Regions from separate parts of the Aquamicrobium sp. YD-1-mutant5 genome, predicted to be linked through region 4. Evidence: riboswitches for the same ligand, from Rfam matches in the RefSeq annotation. Region 4 holds a riboswitch; each other region holds the start of a gene.
What was found. A riboswitch is a leader RNA that binds a small molecule or an ion and turns the genes downstream of it on or off. The one in region 4 is predicted to bind cobalamin.
Positions count from the first base shown of each region.

Region 1: it holds a riboswitch for cobalamin, as region 4 does, so the genes downstream of both, AC5XE7_RS00115 (DUF1636 family protein) here and AC5XE7_RS10890 (DUF1852 domain-containing protein) in region 4, are expected to answer to the same signal.
Region 2: it holds a riboswitch for cobalamin, as region 4 does, so the genes downstream of both, AC5XE7_RS03180 (TonB-dependent receptor domain-containing protein) here and AC5XE7_RS10890 (DUF1852 domain-containing protein) in region 4, are expected to answer to the same signal.
Region 3: it holds a riboswitch for cobalamin, as region 4 does, so the genes downstream of both, AC5XE7_RS13245 (ribonucleoside-diphosphate reductase subunit alpha) here and AC5XE7_RS10890 (DUF1852 domain-containing protein) in region 4, are expected to answer to the same signal.

Region 1 covers NZ_JCAKKP010000001.1:21,571-25,744, forward strand. Annotated here, with positions in the region: gene cobN (cobaltochelatase subunit CobN) at 1-470, opposite strand, end outside; gene cobW (cobalamin biosynthesis protein CobW) at 505-1,542, opposite strand; gene AC5XE7_RS00115 (DUF1636 family protein) at 1,539-1,958, opposite strand; cobalamin riboswitch at 1,996-2,197, opposite strand; gene AC5XE7_RS00120 (winged helix-turn-helix domain-containing protein) at 2,214-3,416, opposite strand; gene AC5XE7_RS00125 (NADH-quinone oxidoreductase subunit A) at 3,733-4,098, shown strand; gene AC5XE7_RS00130 (NuoB/complex I 20 kDa subunit family protein) at 4,089-4,174, shown strand, end outside.
Region 2 covers NZ_JCAKKP010000002.1:103,236-107,409, reverse strand. Annotated here, with positions in the region: gene AC5XE7_RS03180 (TonB-dependent receptor domain-containing protein) at 55-2,385, opposite strand; cobalamin riboswitch at 2,482-2,678, opposite strand; gene AC5XE7_RS03175 (enoyl-CoA hydratase/isomerase family protein) at 3,008-3,745, opposite strand; gene AC5XE7_RS03170 (acetate--CoA ligase family protein) at 3,794-4,174, opposite strand, start outside.
Region 3 covers NZ_JCAKKP010000008.1:115,018-119,191, reverse strand. Annotated here, with positions in the region: gene AC5XE7_RS13245 (ribonucleoside-diphosphate reductase subunit alpha) at 1-2,521, opposite strand, end outside; cobalamin riboswitch at 2,625-2,843, opposite strand; gene AC5XE7_RS13240 (glutamine synthetase family protein) at 3,083-4,174, opposite strand, start outside.
Region 4 covers NZ_JCAKKP010000005.1:198,327-202,500, reverse strand. Annotated here, with positions in the region: gene AC5XE7_RS10905 (hypothetical protein) at 1-449, shown strand, start outside; gene AC5XE7_RS10900 (HP1242/YdcH family protein) at 725-958, shown strand; gene AC5XE7_RS10895 (outer membrane protein) at 1,226-1,972, shown strand; cobalamin riboswitch at 2,222-2,436, shown strand; gene AC5XE7_RS10890 (DUF1852 domain-containing protein) at 2,535-3,584, shown strand; gene AC5XE7_RS10885 (methionine synthase) at 3,612-4,174, shown strand, end outside.

The DNA.
Region 1 (4,174 bases), on a different contig from region 4:
CGGCGCACCAGCGCCTGCATGTTGGCCGGGCCGCCTTCGCGGAAATAGCCCAGCAGCAGGGAAAGTTCCTCGCTGGGCAGGGTGGAGGCCTGCGCCAGCCGCTCGTCCTCGTCGCGGCATTCGCCGGGCAGCAGTGCCAGCCTGATGCCTTTGGCGCGGGCGATGGCGGCAAGCTGGTCGCAGCCATAGCGCCACCAGTCATAGCCGCCCAGAAGACGTACCAGAATGACCTTTGCGTGGCTGGCGACGCTGTCCACCCACAGATCGACCGACATGGGGTGGCGCAGGTCGCGCAGGGCCGCCAGCCGCATCGAGGGCAGGCGATCCGCGTCGGCTTTCCACGCGGAGGCCAGGGCGGCCAGATCGCTGTCGGTAAAGGACAGCGCCACCACCTCGCCTGGCGTCTGGCGCAGGTCGACCGGCTCGATGACGTCATCGAGCGAGGCGGAGGTGGTGGTCAGGATATGCATGGTTCAATCCTGATGAGCGGCGCGCCTGCCGTGTTCAGCCCGCCAGTATCTTCTCGATCGCCGGCTGGTCGAGACCTTTCAGGCCGATGACGACCAGCTGCGAACGGCGCTCGTCCTGCGCCGTCCAGGCGCGATCATAATAATGATTGACGCGCGCACCAACAGCCTGAACCAGCAGGCGCATCGGCTTGCCCGCAACGTCCACGAAACCCTTGACGCGCAGCACGTCCTGCTGCTCGGCAGCGATGGCGATGCGGCGGGCGAGGTCCTCGGGATCGGTGACAGCAGCGATGTCGACGATAAAGGTGTCGAAATCGTCGTGCTCGTGATCGCCGACGCCGTCATGATGCGACTTGCGGTTTTCGATGTCGTCCTCGACGGCGAGACCGAGGCCGAGCAGGATTGAAGGATCGACCTTGCCGTGCTCGGACGGAACCACCTTCACCGCCGGCCCGATATGGGCATCGACGATCCTGCGGGCGCGCCCGGCGGCGGCTTCATCGAGCAGATCGTTCTTGGAGAGGATGATGAGGTCTGCGCAGGCGACCTGATCCTCAAAGACCTCCTCGATCGGGTCGTCATGGTCGAGCGACTCGTCTTCTGCGCGCTGGGCGGCAAGCGCGTCCATGTCGGAGGCAACCTTGCCCTCGGCAAGGGCCGGGCCATCGACCACGGCAATGACGCCGTCGACGGTGACGCGGCTTTTCACGCTCGGCCACTGGAATGCCTGCACCAGCGGCTTCGGCAAAGCGAGGCCGGAGGTTTCGATCAGGATGTGGTCGACCTTAGGCGTGCGCGACAGGATCTGGTCGAGCGCCGGCACGAAATCGTCGGCAACCGTGCAGCAGATGCAGCCATTGGCCAGTTCGACGATGTTTTCCTCGGGGCAGGTGTCGATGCCGCAGCCTTTCAGGATTTCGCCATCGACGCCGACATCGCCGAATTCGTTGACGATGAGGGCGAGCCGCTTGCCTGCGGATTGTTCGAGCAGGTTGCGGATCAGCGTGGTCTTGCCGGCGCCGAGGAAGCCGGTGACGACGGTGCAGGGCACGCGGGTGGCGTTTGCGGTCATGATTGGTCCTTCAGAAGGGTCAGGGGAGGAATGCGCGCGACAAGGCCGCGCTTGAGTGAGTCTGGGCGGCCGCGCCACGGAATTTTTCCGTCTTCGGCGTTGGCCAGCTGACACGCGCCGATCACCAGATCGGCGCCGCTGTCCTCGGCGAGGTCGCCGAAGACATAGCTCCAGGCCCCGTCGTGCAGGATGGAGGCGCTGAGGCGGCGCTTGCAGTTGCCGAGGCATTCCACCGTGCGCACCTCGACTGGCTGGCCGGCGGCGGCGCGGCGCGTGTTTTCGGCCAGCTTCTCACCGGCGCGCGGATGCGTATCCGAGCCGCTGGCGTCGCGACAGGAAATGCAGACGATGATCGTGGTGTCGCTGGTCCGGTTGCCGGACTGGCCGGTTTCGCAGGCGGCGGGATTGCTGTCCAAAATACGCTCCTTGCCCGGGACACCCGCCAGGCTTGCGGCTTTTCTCGTACAGACGGCAGGTCTCCTGGCTTGCGGGTCATCGCCCTGATGCCGCCTTCCCGGGGATAACCCAGTGGCTGCCGGCAAGGGCTCGTCGCTTACAGTTGCGGGCACAGCCGCGGAGTCGGGAAAAATCCCTCACCGCGTTCCCTCTTAGCTCCCCTTCTTTGAAAGAGGAGACCGTCGCGGGGATTTAGGCTTGGGCGGGTCGCACTGTCAACGCGCGGCGATGGCGGACAGCGCAGGTCCGAGGCTGCCGGCCGGGGTGATTTCCATGCGATCGAGTTGCAGCCACTGGCGCATCTGGTCCAGCTCTTCGCAAAGTGCGGCTGCGGTTTCGGGCGGTGCGTCGGGTTCGGCATAGGCGGCATGGACGCGCAGAATGCCGGCGGGTCGGTCCGCTTTCAGATCGACGCGTGCGACAATCCTGTCGCCCAGCAAAAAGGGCAGGACATAATAGCCATATTGCCGCTTTTCGGCCGGCGTGTAGATCTCGATCCGGTAGCGGAAGCCGAACAGGCTTTCGGTGCGGTCCCGCTCGAACACCAGCGGGTCGAAAGGGGCGAGCAGGGTGCGGGCCTCGATCCTGCGCGGCAGACGCGCGTCGCGGTGCAGATAGGCTTGCCTGCTCCATCCTTTGACGGTGACGGGAATCAATTCCCCTTCCTCGACAAGATCAGCGATGAGCGGTGCGGTCTCGGTCGCGGCAAGTCGAAAGTAATCGCGCAGGCAGGCGGCGGTGGCGATGCCATGGGCGCGCGCGGAAATGCGCAGCAATTCGCGCTGGGCATCCGCCGGAGAGGGAACCGGCAGGTCGAGGACTGCCCGGGGCAGAACGCGTTCCGGCAGATCGTAGACCCGCTCGAACCCGCGCCTGTGGGCGGTGGTGATTCTTCCCGCCCAGAACAGCCACTCAAAGGCCATCTTTGCCTCGCTCCAGCCCCACCAGCCGCCGGAGCCCTTGTGGCCGTCCATGTCGGAGGCGGCGAGCGGGCCGCGCGTTTCAACTTCGCGAAATATCTCCGCGATGAAATCCGCGCGCTCGCGGCCGAACCTGGCCAGTCCGCGATACATCTCCTCGCCGCGCTCTGCCCTTTCCATGCGCCATCGCAACAGCGGATAGGTCTCCAGCGGCAGCAGCGAGGCCTCATGCGCCCAGTATTCGAAAAGCTGGCGCTTCGCTCCCGGACGGGCCGCGTCGTCGAGCAGCGAAAGCGGGTAGGGGCCAAGCCGCGAATAAAGCGGCATATAGTGCGCCCGCACCACGGCGCTGACCGAGTCGATCTGGAAAAGTGCGGTGCGGGAAACGACACGGGAGACGTGTCGGCGGTCGGGTGCACTTTTTGCGCGAGGCGCGCCGAAGCCCTGCGCGGCCAGCGCAATGCGACGTGCAAGGGCGGGGGAAATGGTTTCCTTCATATGATCCAAGCCTATCTGGAGTCATGGTTTACAGCAGCCCGATTCCTGCACGCTACCAGCTAAACCCCGGGAATACTGTCAGGACTAAAAGTGGAGTAAAAAGTGAAGGAAATCAAAGATGATCAGTTTTGTCGCAGATAGTGTGCAGTGCAGCGTTTTGAACAAGGTTTGACTTGCTTCGGCCATCCGCCTGCGCTAACCCTCGCCGCGTTGCAGCATGGGGCCGAAGAGGTTCCAGGGCAAATCTGTCACGCTTCCGTAACAGGGCCGGCTGCGCTAGTCTCAGGCGGATCCGCCGCCAACGGAAAGTTGCAGCATGAACGAGTTGCTAAGTTCGTATCTGCCGATCGTCATCTTTATCGGCGTGGCACTGGTGATCGCACTGGCGCTGATCGTGGCTCCCTTCCTGGTGGCCTATCGCGACCCCGATCCTGAAAAGCTGTCGGCCTACGAGTGCGGTTTCAACTCGTTCGACGATGCCCGCATGAAGTTCGACATCCGCTTCTATCTGGTGTCGATCCTGTTCATCATCTTCGATCTGGAGGTGGCGTTCCTGTTCCCGTGGGCGGTTTCGTTCGGCGATATCGGCATGCTCGGATTCTGGTCGATGATGGTGTTCCTTGGCGTTCTCACCATCGGCTTCATATATGAGTGGAAGAAAGGGGCGCTGGAATGGGATTGATCAGCGATTCCGGCACGCTCGTCGCGCCGCAGCCTAAGGGTATCCTCGATCCGCGTACCGGAAAGCCGGTCGGTTC
Region 2 (4,174 bases), on a different contig from region 4:
CATCGGACAGAGCAGACAAGCCGTCACGCATGACGGCTTGTCTGCTGTTGCTTGCTAGAAACGCAGCGTTGCTCCCAGCTTGAAGGTGCGCCCCGGCGCAACCTGCGCCTCAAGCGGGCGCGCTCCCGCCGTGGCGGCGGAGGCAGGGGTGACATCGTAACCGTAGAGGCTGTTTCGGAAGTAGCGCGTGTCGAACATGTTCTGGATGCCCGCGTTGAGCTCCAGATTGTTGCGCGGCTTCCAGTTCAGATAGGCATCGAACACCGCATAGCCACCCGGCAGGAAGGCGTTCGGGCTGGCGCGGCGGGTCACCGCTGCGCCAAAGGTGCCCAGAACCTCCGCTTCCAGATTCCAGTCGGCGATGAAATGGCGCAGGCCAAGCACCGCCGTCAGCGGCACGGCCCCGTCGAAGGGCGTCTTCTTTCCACCCGCCACTCTTTGCGTGCCATGCTGGTAGGAGATCGCCGCAGATGCCCACCAGTCGGCATGGAACTCATATTCGCCGGCGATCTCGATGCCCCACAGTCTGACATCCTCGACATTGTCATAGGTCCAGACATTGGGCCGCGTGGGATCGAGATTCATCGGCCCGCGAATGAAGTCCTGATAGTCGGCATAGAAGACACCGGCGCTGAAGCTTCCGCGATCGAACAGCCCTCTGAGACCGATCTCGTAGTTCCTGACCGATTCCGGCTTCAGACCGGGATTGGGCAGAACGATGCCGCCGATGAACGGGTCGCTGGCCGAAACGAACATCTGCTGCGACGTCGGCATCTTGAAGCCTTCGCCATAGGAGGCATAGGCTGAATAGCTGTCATCCAGCTCGTAGATCAGGCCGAGCTTCTTGATGAGCCTGGTGTTGCTCGTCACCTCGGGCTCGTTGCCGGGAAGGGGCTTGTATCCCGTGTCCCCGGTGGGATCGATCCTGTAGGTCGCAAAGCGAACGCCGGGCGTGATCCTGAGCCGCCCGTCCAGCAACTCCATCTCATCCTGAATGTAGAAGTCCGCCCGACGGGTCTTCACTTCGGGGAAGTTGTAGCCCTGATTGGTCTGGATCGTCGTCACGCCGGTGTCGGATCGGTGGACGATATTATAGCCGTCATAGGAGGAATCCGTCAGATCGCCGTCGAAACCGTAGATCAGCTTGTGGGCGATGCCGCCGGTGGCGAAACGGCTGGTCAGCTGCACATCCGCCTCAAGGAAGGTTTCGCCATAATTGCGCACGGGCGTGTATGTGTCCGTACGCGTGGCGAAGATGCGTGTCTGCGTGCCCGACGTGTCGCGCTTCTGCGGTGAATAGGACAGCTGCCACTTGATTTCGTCGAGCAGCGGCGTGTTGAGCGTCCATTTGTGCTCCAGCGCCAGACGCGTCCTCTGCATGTCCAGCTCGCGCGGATAGCTGGCGCTGGCATAGCCGCTGGAGGCGGCAAAAGCGTCCCACACCTGATCGACTTCGGTGTGGCGCCTGAAGAACTCCCCGGTCAGCCTGAACTCGTGATCTTCAGGGGTCCAGATCAGCTTGCCGAGCGCGTTCCATGCGTAGGTGTCGGCATCGAACAGCTTGTCACAGCCGAAAGAGGCCGGACGCGGACATCCCCAGATGCCGCCGTCGGCGCGCGCATTCCTCAGCCGCGGCTCATGGGCGGACAGGTGGCCGAAACTCGCCAGCATCTGGAAATCGCCCTGCGAGGCCGCCGCCGTGAACTGCTTGCGGAAGCTGCCGTCGAAGCTGTCATAGGCGCTCTTGATTTCACCCGCCCATGGCTTGTCGGAACCATCCAGCAAATCCTGCGGATCGCGGGTGCGAAACGAAACGACGCCGCCCAGCGCATCCGCCCCCCAAAGCACGGAAGACGGACCGCGAACGATTTCGACCGCCTTCATGTTGAAGGGATCGGCAAAATCGCGGCTGCCGTAGATCGTCTGTTCCTGAACCCGCGCGCCATCGACAAGGATCTGCACACGGTTGCCACCGACGCCCCGGATGCTGAACGAACCGAGCTGGCCATAGGGATTGTTGAGAGAGGTTTCGCGGTCGACGCTCAGACCGGGAAGATAACGCACCATGTCGTCGATATCGCGAACGGCCCTGCTGTCGAGTTGTTCGCCGGTCAGGATGGTGACGTTCTGCGCGACGTTGAACAGTTCGTTCGGGCCGCGCTGGGCAGTGACGGTTATGCGCTCCAGAAGAATGGTTTCTTCGGGCGTCAAAAGAGGAGCCCGCCCCGCTTCAATGTCCTCGGTGCTCTGCTCGGCTCTCGTTTGCCCGAAAGCATTCCCCGAACCTGCCAGAGCGATCGCCGCCACCCCAAGGCCAAGCCATGCGATAAAGCCCGGCCTGCGGCGACCCGTATTGTTTGTGGTAGAATATGTGAAGACAGCCATTGCTCCCCCTCTCTTTAACAACGGGGTTCGCAAGACGGATGCCGCGCCCGGTTTCCTTTACCGAATGCCGCACATTCCAGTGGTCCACCCCGCCCACCGAACTTCCATGGTCAGGCAGGTCTCCTGGCTCACAGGTCATCATGCACCGTCTGTCTTCCCGGGAAAGCCAGTGACTACAGGCGACGGCGCACTCTCTGCTTACAGTTGCGGGGCAGCCCCGGATTTTCACCGGATTCCCTCTTAGCTTTCGCTCTCCGGAGACAACGAAAGAACCATAACCGCGCTCCCGATAACATGGACGCCCGGCAAGTCAATTGCCGCCGGACAGTTAAAGCATACCGCTCGAAAGAGGGAACCGGATTCGAGGCAATAACATTCGTGAAAACAATGGCTTAAAGCAGAATGAGAAAATCCGAAAGATCGCGACACGCTTCAGGTCCGGTCGCCTGCGCCACACCTCGCCGCAACGATGCGCCGGCGGCCGTGCGGGGAGGTTCAGATGGCTGCGGCAGCCGCCGGCAAGATGCCCTGTGACAGACACGGCAATGACGTCGGCCGGCGCTGACACGGCCCCACAGGCAGCCTCTGGGCCTGAAGGCGGCCGGGAAATGGCGGATCGGTTCTATCTGCCGTTGAACACCGGCTTGCGCTTTTCCCGGAACGCCGCAACGCCTTCCTTCAGGTCTGCGCTGGTGCGGACGACGGCAAGGTCGCGCTGGGCACGCGCAAGCTTTTCCGAAGGTGTCTGGATAAGCGTATGATCGACGACGAAGCGCTTCAGCGTCTTCAGCACCAGCGGCGCCATATCTTCCATCTCGCGGGCCATCGCCAGCGCGGCCTCCAGATGCCTGCCGTCTTCCACCACCTCATTGGCAAGCCCGATCTCGCAGGCGCGGCGGCCGGAAACGGTTCGGCCAAGCAGCATGATCTCCATGGCCATCTTATGCGGTATGCGCCCTGCCAGCGTGGCAATCATGCCGCCTGTCAGCCCGACCTTGCCTTCCGGATAGGAAAAACGGGTGTTCTCGGTCACCACGCACAGATCCGCCATTGCGGCCATCACCAGCGCCCCGCCGACGCACCAGCCATGGACAGCGCATATGACCGGCTTTTCCGTGACGATGCCGATCGTTGGTATGCAGCGCCAGAGTTCGGGAATGTCCGAGACATCGGCGCCGGAAGAAAACGCCTTTTCCCCTGCGCCCGTGATGATCGCGACCCGCTGATCCGAGCTGTCAAATTCGGCAAAGCGCCGCTGCATCTCATTCGCCACCTCGGCATTGATGGCATTCATCTTCTCCGGGCGGTTGATGGTGAAGATGGTCGTCCTGCCATCCTGTCTTACGTCCAGTGCTGACATTAAGTCCTCCAGTGCTGTGCATGTCCGGGCCGCTCCGGCCGCCGGATATCAGTTGTCGTCGAGCAGAATGCGGGCGTCGACGGCCACGCAACCCTTTCCGGCCTCTGCAACAAGAAGCGGGTTCACGTCGAGTTCACAGAAGCGGGGGCCGATGTCCGATACGATCCAGCTGATCCGCGACACGGCCTGGGCAGCGGCATCGATGTCGAGTTCCGCGCTGCCCCTGAAGCCCTGCATCAGCTTTGCGATCTGCAGGCTTTCGATCATCGATCGTGCCTTCTTCTCGCAGACAGGGGCCATCGCCACCGCCACATCCCTGAGCAGCTCGACCAGAACGCCGCCGGCGCCGACGATGATCATCGGGCCGAACTGCGGATCGTTGCGGGCGCCCACCAGCAGTTCAACCTTGCCGGTGCGCATTTCCTGAAC
Region 3 (4,174 bases), on a different contig from region 4:
CGTCGGGGATGCGGTCGATCTGGCCCACCGATCCGTCGAAATACTTCATATCGGAGACCATCACCTCGTCCCACAGGCCACGCGCCTTGAGGTCATGGACGAGCTGTGCGTTCACCACGGTGAAGTCGCCCGACATGTTCGATTTGACGAACAGGTTCTGGTAGGCGGGCTCGATCGACTGCGCCACGCCGCAGATGTTGGAGATGGTCGCCGTCGGTGCGATTGCCATGGTGTTGGAGTTGCGCATGCCGGTTTCCTTCACCCGCTCGCGCAGGCTCGCCCAGTCGAGGGTGAAGGTGGAGTCCATGTCCACGCCGGGGCGCGCTTCTTCCAGCAACCTGATGGAGTCGATCGGCAGGATGCCCTTCGACCACAGCGAGCCCTCGAAGCTCGGATAGCGGCCGCGCTCGGCGGCGAGATCCACCGAAGCGGAGATCGCGTGGTAGCTGATCGCTTCCATCGAGCGGTCGGCGAATTCGACAGCCCCTTCCGAAGCATAAGGAATGCGCATCGCCTGCAGCGCGTCCTGGAAGCCCATCAGGCCAAGGCCGACGGGGCGGTGGCGCAGGTTCGAGGCGCGCGCTTCGGGGATGGTGTAGAAGTTGATGTCGATGACGTTGTCGAGCATGCGCATCGCCGTGCCCACGGTCCGGGCGAGGCGGTCGAGGTCGAGACCCTGCTCGGACACGTGATTGGCAAGGTTGATCGAACCCAGATTGCACACAGCAACCTCGTCCTTCGACGTGTTGAGGGTAATTTCCGTGCACAGGTTGGAGGAGTGCACCACACCGACATGGCCCTGCGGCGAACGGATGTTGCACGGATCCTTGAACGTGACCCACGGATGCCCGGTCTCGAACAGCATGGTCAGCATCTTGCGCCACAGGTCGAGCGCGCGGATCTTGCGCCAGACGCGCAGTTCGCCGGCCGCGGCCTTGGCCTCATAGGCTTCATAGGCGTTACGGAAGGCTGTGCCGTAAAGGTCGTGCAGGTCGGGAACCTCGTCGGGCGAGAACAGCGTCCACTCGCCGTCGGCCTCGACGCGCTCCATGAACAGGTCCGGCACCCAGTTGGCCGTGTTCATGTCATGGGTGCGGCGGCGGTCGTCGCCGGTGTTCTTGCGCAGGTCGAGGAATTCCTCGATGTCGACATGCCATGTTTCCAGATAGGCGCAGACCGCGCCCTTGCGCTTGCCGCCCTGATTGACGGCGATGGCGGTGTCGTTGGCCACCTTCAGGAACGGCACCACGCCCTGGCTCTCGCCGTTGGTGCCCTTGATGTGGGCGCCGAGGCCACGAACCGGCGTCCAGTCATTGCCTAGGCCGCCGGAATATTTGGCGAGCAGCGCATTGTCCTTCACGCCCTTGAAGATGGCGTCGAGGTCGTCGCCGATGGTGGTCAGGAAGCAGGACGAAAGCTGCGGCCTGAGCGTACCCGAGTTGAACAGGGTCGGCGTCGAGCACATGAAGTCGAAGGACGACAACAGGTTGTAGAATTCGATGGCGCGCGCCTCGCGGTCGATCTCACGGGCGGCGAGGCCCATGGCGACGCGCATGAAGAACGCCTGCGGCAGCTCGAAGCGTTTGCCCTTGGTGTGCAGGAAATAGCGGTCGTAAAGCGTTTGCAGGCCCAGATACTGGAAATGCAGGTCGCGTTCGGCCTTGAGGGCAGCGCCGATGCGCTTGAGGTCGAAGCGCCCGAGTTCGGGATCGATCAGGTCCGCCTCGATGCCGGTGCGGATGAATTCCGGGAAATAGGTGGCATAGCGCTCGGCCATGTCGGCCTGAGTGGCCTGCTCGGAGCGGCCGGTGACGAAGCTCAGCGCTTCGCGGCGAAGCCGGTCGAGCAGCAGGCGGGCGGAAACGAAGCTGTAGTTGGGCTCGGTCTCGACCAGCGTGCGCGCGGCAAGGATCGGCGCCAGCGACAGTTCATCCTCGGTGATGCCGTCATAGAGATTGCGCAGCGCCTCGTTGAGGATCGGCTGCGGGGAGACAGCCTCCAGCCCTTCGCAGGCTTCCTCGACGATGCGGCGGAAACGGCCCTCGTCCAGCGCAACCTTTTCGCCGGTGGCGCGGGTGACGTGGAGCGACGGCGCGGCGGATTCAGGAGCGGCGGCTTTGGCGGCCGCACGTTCGCGGGCGCGCTCTTCGCGATAGAGAACATAGGCGCGCGCGACCTTGTGGTGTTCCGAGCGCATCAGTGCCAGTTCCACCTGATCCTGCACGTCTTCGATATGGAAGGTGCGGCCTTCGCCGATGCGCCGGGTGAGGTTGCCCACGACCTGCTCGGTCAGGTCCTTGACCACGTCGTGCACGCGGCGCGAGCCGGCCGCCACCGAGCCCTCGACAGCCAGGAACGCCTTGGTCAGCGCGACGGTGATCTTGGTCGGATCGAAGGGCGTGACCGATCCGTTGCGGCGGATGATGCGGTAGCCGGGCTCCGTCGGGGTCCGGGCTTCGTTTTCTATGGAAGGTGGAACCGCATCGGTCCCGTTCGTCTGGAGTGCAGTGGTCGCCGGCATCTTATCCCCGTGGCGCTGTGGACGGGGGAGCTGACGGCAACGCATGCCCGATGGCGTGGCTCAGGCCACGTGGGCAAGCGCACCTCCGGGACACCCCGCCCGAGTTTCGTGCAGTATCACGGCAGGTCTCCTGGCTCACGGCTCATCGTCGCTGTCCGGCCTTCCCGGTGCCTGAAACGCACCAGTGACACGAAAAGGGACAACGACTCACCGTTTACAGTTGCGGGGGCAGCGTCGGATTTCCTCGCAAGGGCACCGACTTCCCTCTTAGCCCTCCAGATCCATATTGGCGCTGAAAGGAACCATGATGGCTACATTTAGTATCAGGAGCCGTTCTGGTGTCAACAGGTTGATTTTGAATTTGATGGATGAATTTATCTTATGCCCACAATCCAAAGGCTGCCTGTGCACAACGTCTTCATCGGAAGTTTTTTTGCCAGACCGGGCAAACGGGGCATTCCTGACGCATTTTGATGCCGTCCGGAACTCCCTGCCGGCGAGAAACACGGGTATAACCACAGGAAGATGCGGCGGCGGAAATTGATCCGCCGCCGGCTGGTATCAGATCGCTTCCAGATAGGTCTCGAATTCGAAATTGTTGACCCTCAGGGCGAAGGTCTCCAGTTCCTGCTTTTTGCACGCGACGAGAGAGCCGCGCAGCGCGTCCGGAAATATCTCCGCGACGAGGTTTCCGTTTTCGAAGCTGGCAATCGCCGAGGCCCAGTCGGGCGGCAGCTTGGTCATGTCGCGTTCGTAAACATCGGTTGTCGCCGGTTCCCCGGGGTTCAGCTGCTTCTCGATGCCGATGAGCGCGGCCCCCAATATGGCAGCCAGCACAAGATATGGATTTGCATCGGCCCCGGCCACGCGATGCTCGATGCGGCGCGCTGCATTTGGACCGCCGGGGATGCGGATCGCCACCATGCGGTTCTCATAGCCCCAGGCAACGGCGGTTGGCGCATGCGAGTTCGGACGCAGGCGGCGGAACGAATTGAAGTGCGGGGCAAACACCAGCGTGCTTTCCGCCATGGCGGCGAGTTGCCCGCCCACCGCATGGCGCAATATGTCGGAGCCGCGCGGCGTGCCGTCATCGAAGACGTTGTTGCCGTCTTCGTCGAGCAGGCTGAAATGGACATGAAACCCGCTGCCGGAGCGCTTGCCATAGGGCTTCGCCATGAAGGAGGCGATGAAGCCGTGCTTGCGCGCGATGCCCTTGACTGTGCGCTTGAAGAGTATGGCGTCGTCGGCGGCGCGCAGTGCGTCGGGAACATGGTTGAGGTTGATCTCGAACTGGCCGACCCCGTTCTCGGCAATGGCCGAGTCGACGGGAATGTCCTGCAGGCGGCAGGCCTCGTAGACTTCGTGCAGGAAACCTTCGAAGTCGTCGATCTCATCGATGGAAAGGGCCGCGTCGGAATCGAGCCGGCGGCCGGTGATCGGCGAGACCGGCCCGCGCGGGCGGGCAGGCTTCGGGTCGACCAGATAAAACTCCAGCTCGGTGGCGACGACCGGCGTCAGCTTCAGCGCCTTGTAGCGGTCGAGAATGCGGGCCAGCGCCCGGCGCGGATCACCAAGGAAGGGCGCGCCGCTTTCATCCGACAGCCAGAGCGGAATGAGCGCAGTGGGATGGGCGGTCCAGTCCATCGGCAGGAT
Region 4 (4,174 bases):
CCAATGAGGTGGCGGATGCCGTCGGCAAGGTGCGCGGCAACATGCGGCGCAACAAGCTGCGCAAGAAGGCCGCCATCGCACCGGTCGCAGTCATCGATCACCCTGTTACGGCTGCCGCCACCGTGGTGATGGCGATAGCGGCGGAAGACCGGCCGGTGACCGATATCATCGAGACACGCGTGCGCGAGCAGATCGCCCTGATAGCGGGAAGCGACAAGCAACTCGACGAAGCCATCGCCTATGCGAAATGGGCCAGCGATCAGGTTGCCGACGTGCCGACCGTCATCGACAAGACGGCCGAATTCCTGAAGCCTCTTCTCGACGAGACCGAGAAAGAGCAGTTGCTCTCGATGGTTTTTGCCGCGACGCGTGAAGCCGAGCGCCATGCCATGTTCAGGGAGCGGACCGGGCGTCTGCGCCGCAAGCTGGGGCTCGAAACCGTTCACTGACACGGCTCAATCGCAAAATCTTGTGCCGCCTCGTCAGCAGTCGCCCAATCCTGCGGGCTGGTGCTGCGGCGAAGACGGCGTTTTTTTGAAATCACCGACAGGCAAGGCAAACTCTCAACCCGGAATTCTGCATGCGCCATTGGGGGGCCTGCCCCGCACGGCGAAGGCTGTGACCTGCGATACGATGTTCCGCTGGGTCAGCCATTTGTTTGACATTGATCAACCGGGCCGACGCCCTACCTTCTATGTTTGGGAAGCAAACCACAGGAGGCGACATGTCAAACACCCCGCATACCCTTGGCGAAGAATTCCCCGGCAAGCTGGATGCAATCCATGCTCTCAAGGCACAGGATCCGGAGTTCGCCCGTGTCCTCGAAGAGTATGACGACGTCAACGATCAGATACACAGGTCCGAGACGCGTATCGATACGATCAGCGACGATGCCGAAACGGAACTGCGCCGCCGCCGCCTTGCTCTCAAGGACAAAATTGCCTCCGCGCTGAGCTGATAGTAAATCAGCGCAGGTTATGCCCGGTGGGGCGGTGAATTAAGCATAATCTTTACCTATGGTAAGATTATATCCGGTGCCACTCAGAAACTTTTTCCTCTGAGTGGCTTCACTTCGTTTTGTGTATGTTTAATTTATTGTTAACTATTCAAATATCTGTATTTTATGGACTTTTGATCTTCATAACGAAATGTGTCTTTTATGTTACAGACATTTTACGATGACGATCGTAAGTTAATTTCACGATTTCAACTAAGAGGTTTTGTCATGAGAAAAGTTCTCTCTCTTGCTGCTGTTTCTGTCATTCTTGCTTCGGGTGGCGCTTATGCTGCTGATGCGATTGTTTACAGTGAGCCTGCTCCGGTGGCTCCGGCTTCCTTCTATAGCTGGACCGGCGGTTATGTCGGCTTCAACCTTGGCTATGGCGGCGGCAAGGCAAAGCATCCGTTCAGCGTCACCGACACGACGGGTACACTGGCCAGCGGTTCGCTGAATATGAACTCCAGCGGTTTCCTTGGCGGCGTTCAGGCGGGCTGGAACTTCCAGGCTGATCAGATCGTCTATGGTGTCGAAGCTGATTTCCAGGGTGGAAACGTCAAGGGCGAAACCAATATCTCCGTCAATGTGCCTGGCGCTGGCGCTCTTGATGCTGCCATCGGCACGAAACTGAACTGGTACGGCACGGTTCGCGCCCGCCTCGGTTATACGGCGACCGACCGCTTCCTCGTCTACGCCACGGGTGGTCTCGCCTATGGCGAAACCAAGAGCTATGCCAAGGGCAATCTGGGCGGTACCGCCTTCAATGAAAGCGTGAAGAAGACGAAGACCGGCTGGACTGTCGGTGCGGGTGCGGAATATGCCGTGACCGACAACTGGACCGTGAAGTCGGAATATCTCTACACCGATCTCGGCAAGGCGAATGTGTTCTCGGACACCGTCGGTGGCGCTGATGTCAACATTGACCGGAAGTTCAACTTCCATACGGTCCGGGTTGGCTTCAACTACAAGTTCTGATCTGGTTTCTCTCTGGAGCGTTTCCAGGAAAAGTGGAAACACTTTTCCGGTTCGGAAATGCGACAAACCAAAGACTTAGAGCCGTTCAATGACTCCGTGAAACACTGAACGGCTCTGAAATCGAAGCCCCGGCAATCAGCCGGGGCTTTTTTTGTTCAGATGCCGGCATCGAAGAACCGGATATTGGTATTTGCGACTTAAAGATATAAGCATTCCTTTATGTCCTATTGACTTCGGACTGGAATTGCAGGAAGGTGCGCGTGCCTAGGTTCTCCGGTCGTTGCGCGCAACGCGCCGGGGCTAAGAGGGAAGCCGGTGCCTCGTCTTTTCGGGAAAGCCGGAGCTGCCCCCGCAACTGTAAGCGGCGAGTTGATGTCCAGCATGTCACTGGGGTGAAACCCTGGGAAGACGGACAGCAGCGCTGACCCGTGAGCCAGGAGACCTGCCTTGGCGAAATAACGTCCACGGGCGGGGTGTCCCGGTGTGCCGTAGCGGAGACCGCGTCGCGGCCGATCCTGCTATGTGTCCGCTGACCCATGCCCCCAACTTATTGGGGTAAGTCATGTCTCAAACCGCAATTTCCGATGCCTCCCCGGGGGCGCCGTCGGTCGCTCGCCGACCGGTCGCGAGGAATCACGATTTCACGTTTCGCCTCAAGAGCCTTCGTTTCGATGAGGATTATCGTCCCGCGGACAGCACGCGTATCACGACCAATTTCGCCAATCTGGCCCGGGGCGAGAACCGTCAGGAAAACCTGCGCAATGCCCTGAGGATGATTGACAACAGGTTCAACGCACTGGCGCATTGGGACAACCCCAAAGCCGATCGTTATTCTGTCGAGCTTGAGATCATTTCGGCTGAGATGACCATTGGCGATGAAGGCGACAGCGATGCCTTCCCGCTCATTGAAATATTGAAAACGATTATCGTTGATCACAAGACCAATGAGCGCATCGAGGGCATTGTAGGGAATAATTTTTCCTCTTACGTGCGGGACTATGACTTCAGCGTGCTCCTGCCGGCGCATAACAAGGATCGGGCTGAATTCAGCATCCCCGATGATTTCGGTGACCTTCATGGAAAATTGTTCAGGTGCTTCCTGAACTCAAACGCCTATAAAGAGCATTTCAACAAGCCTCCGGTCATTTGCCTGAGCGCGTCAAGCAGCAAGACATACCGCCGGACAGAAAACCATCATCCTGTATTGGGCGTTGAGTACCAGCAGGGCGAGCTATCTTCGACCGATCTGTATTTCAAAAAGATGGGGTTGAAGGTTCGCTATTTCATGCCTCCGAACAGCGTTGCGCCGTTGGCCTTCTATTTTGTCGGAGACTTGCTGGGTGACTACACCAATCTGGAGCTGATCAGCACCATCAGCACGATGGAGACTTTCCAGAAGATCTATCGGCCCGAGATCTACAATGCCAATTCTGCTGCTGCGGCACACTATCAGCCAAGCCTGAAGCATCAGGACTATTCGCTGACCCGAATTGTCTATGATCGCGAAGAACGCAGCCGGCTGGCCATCGAGCAGGGAAAATTTGCCGAAGAGCACTTCATCAAACCATACAGGGCCATTCTTCAACAGTGGTCCGCCAGCTACGCTCTTTGATTGAACGGAAACAAAAGGTTATCTGTCTTGAAAACGCTCTTGCCTACATCAACAGCCGGCAGCCTGCCAAAACCCTCCTGGCTTGCAGAACCTGAGAAGCTCTGGTCGCCATGGAAGCTGCAGGACGAGGAACTGGCCGAGGGCAAACGGGACGCTCTGCGCCTATCTCTGGACGATCAACGGCAGGCGGGTATCGACATCGTCAGCGACGGCGAGCAAACGCGCCAGCATTTTGTCACGACGTTTATCGAAAACCTCAACGGTGTCGATTTCGAGAAGCGTGAGACGGTCCGAATTCGCAATCGCTATGATGCGAGCGTGCCGACGGTCGTCGGCGCTGTTTCCCGCCAGAAGCCGGTTTTTGTCGAAGATGCCAAATTCCTGCGTCAGCAGACCACGCAGCCCATCAAATGGGCTCTGCCCGGTCCGATGACCATGATCGATACGCTCTATGATGCCCACTATAAAAGTCGTGAGAAACTGGCCTGGGAGTTCGCCAAAGCCCTCAATGAGGAAGCCAGGGAACTGGAGGCTGCCGGCGTCGACATCATCCAGTTCGACGAGCCCGCATTCAACGTCTTCTTTGATGA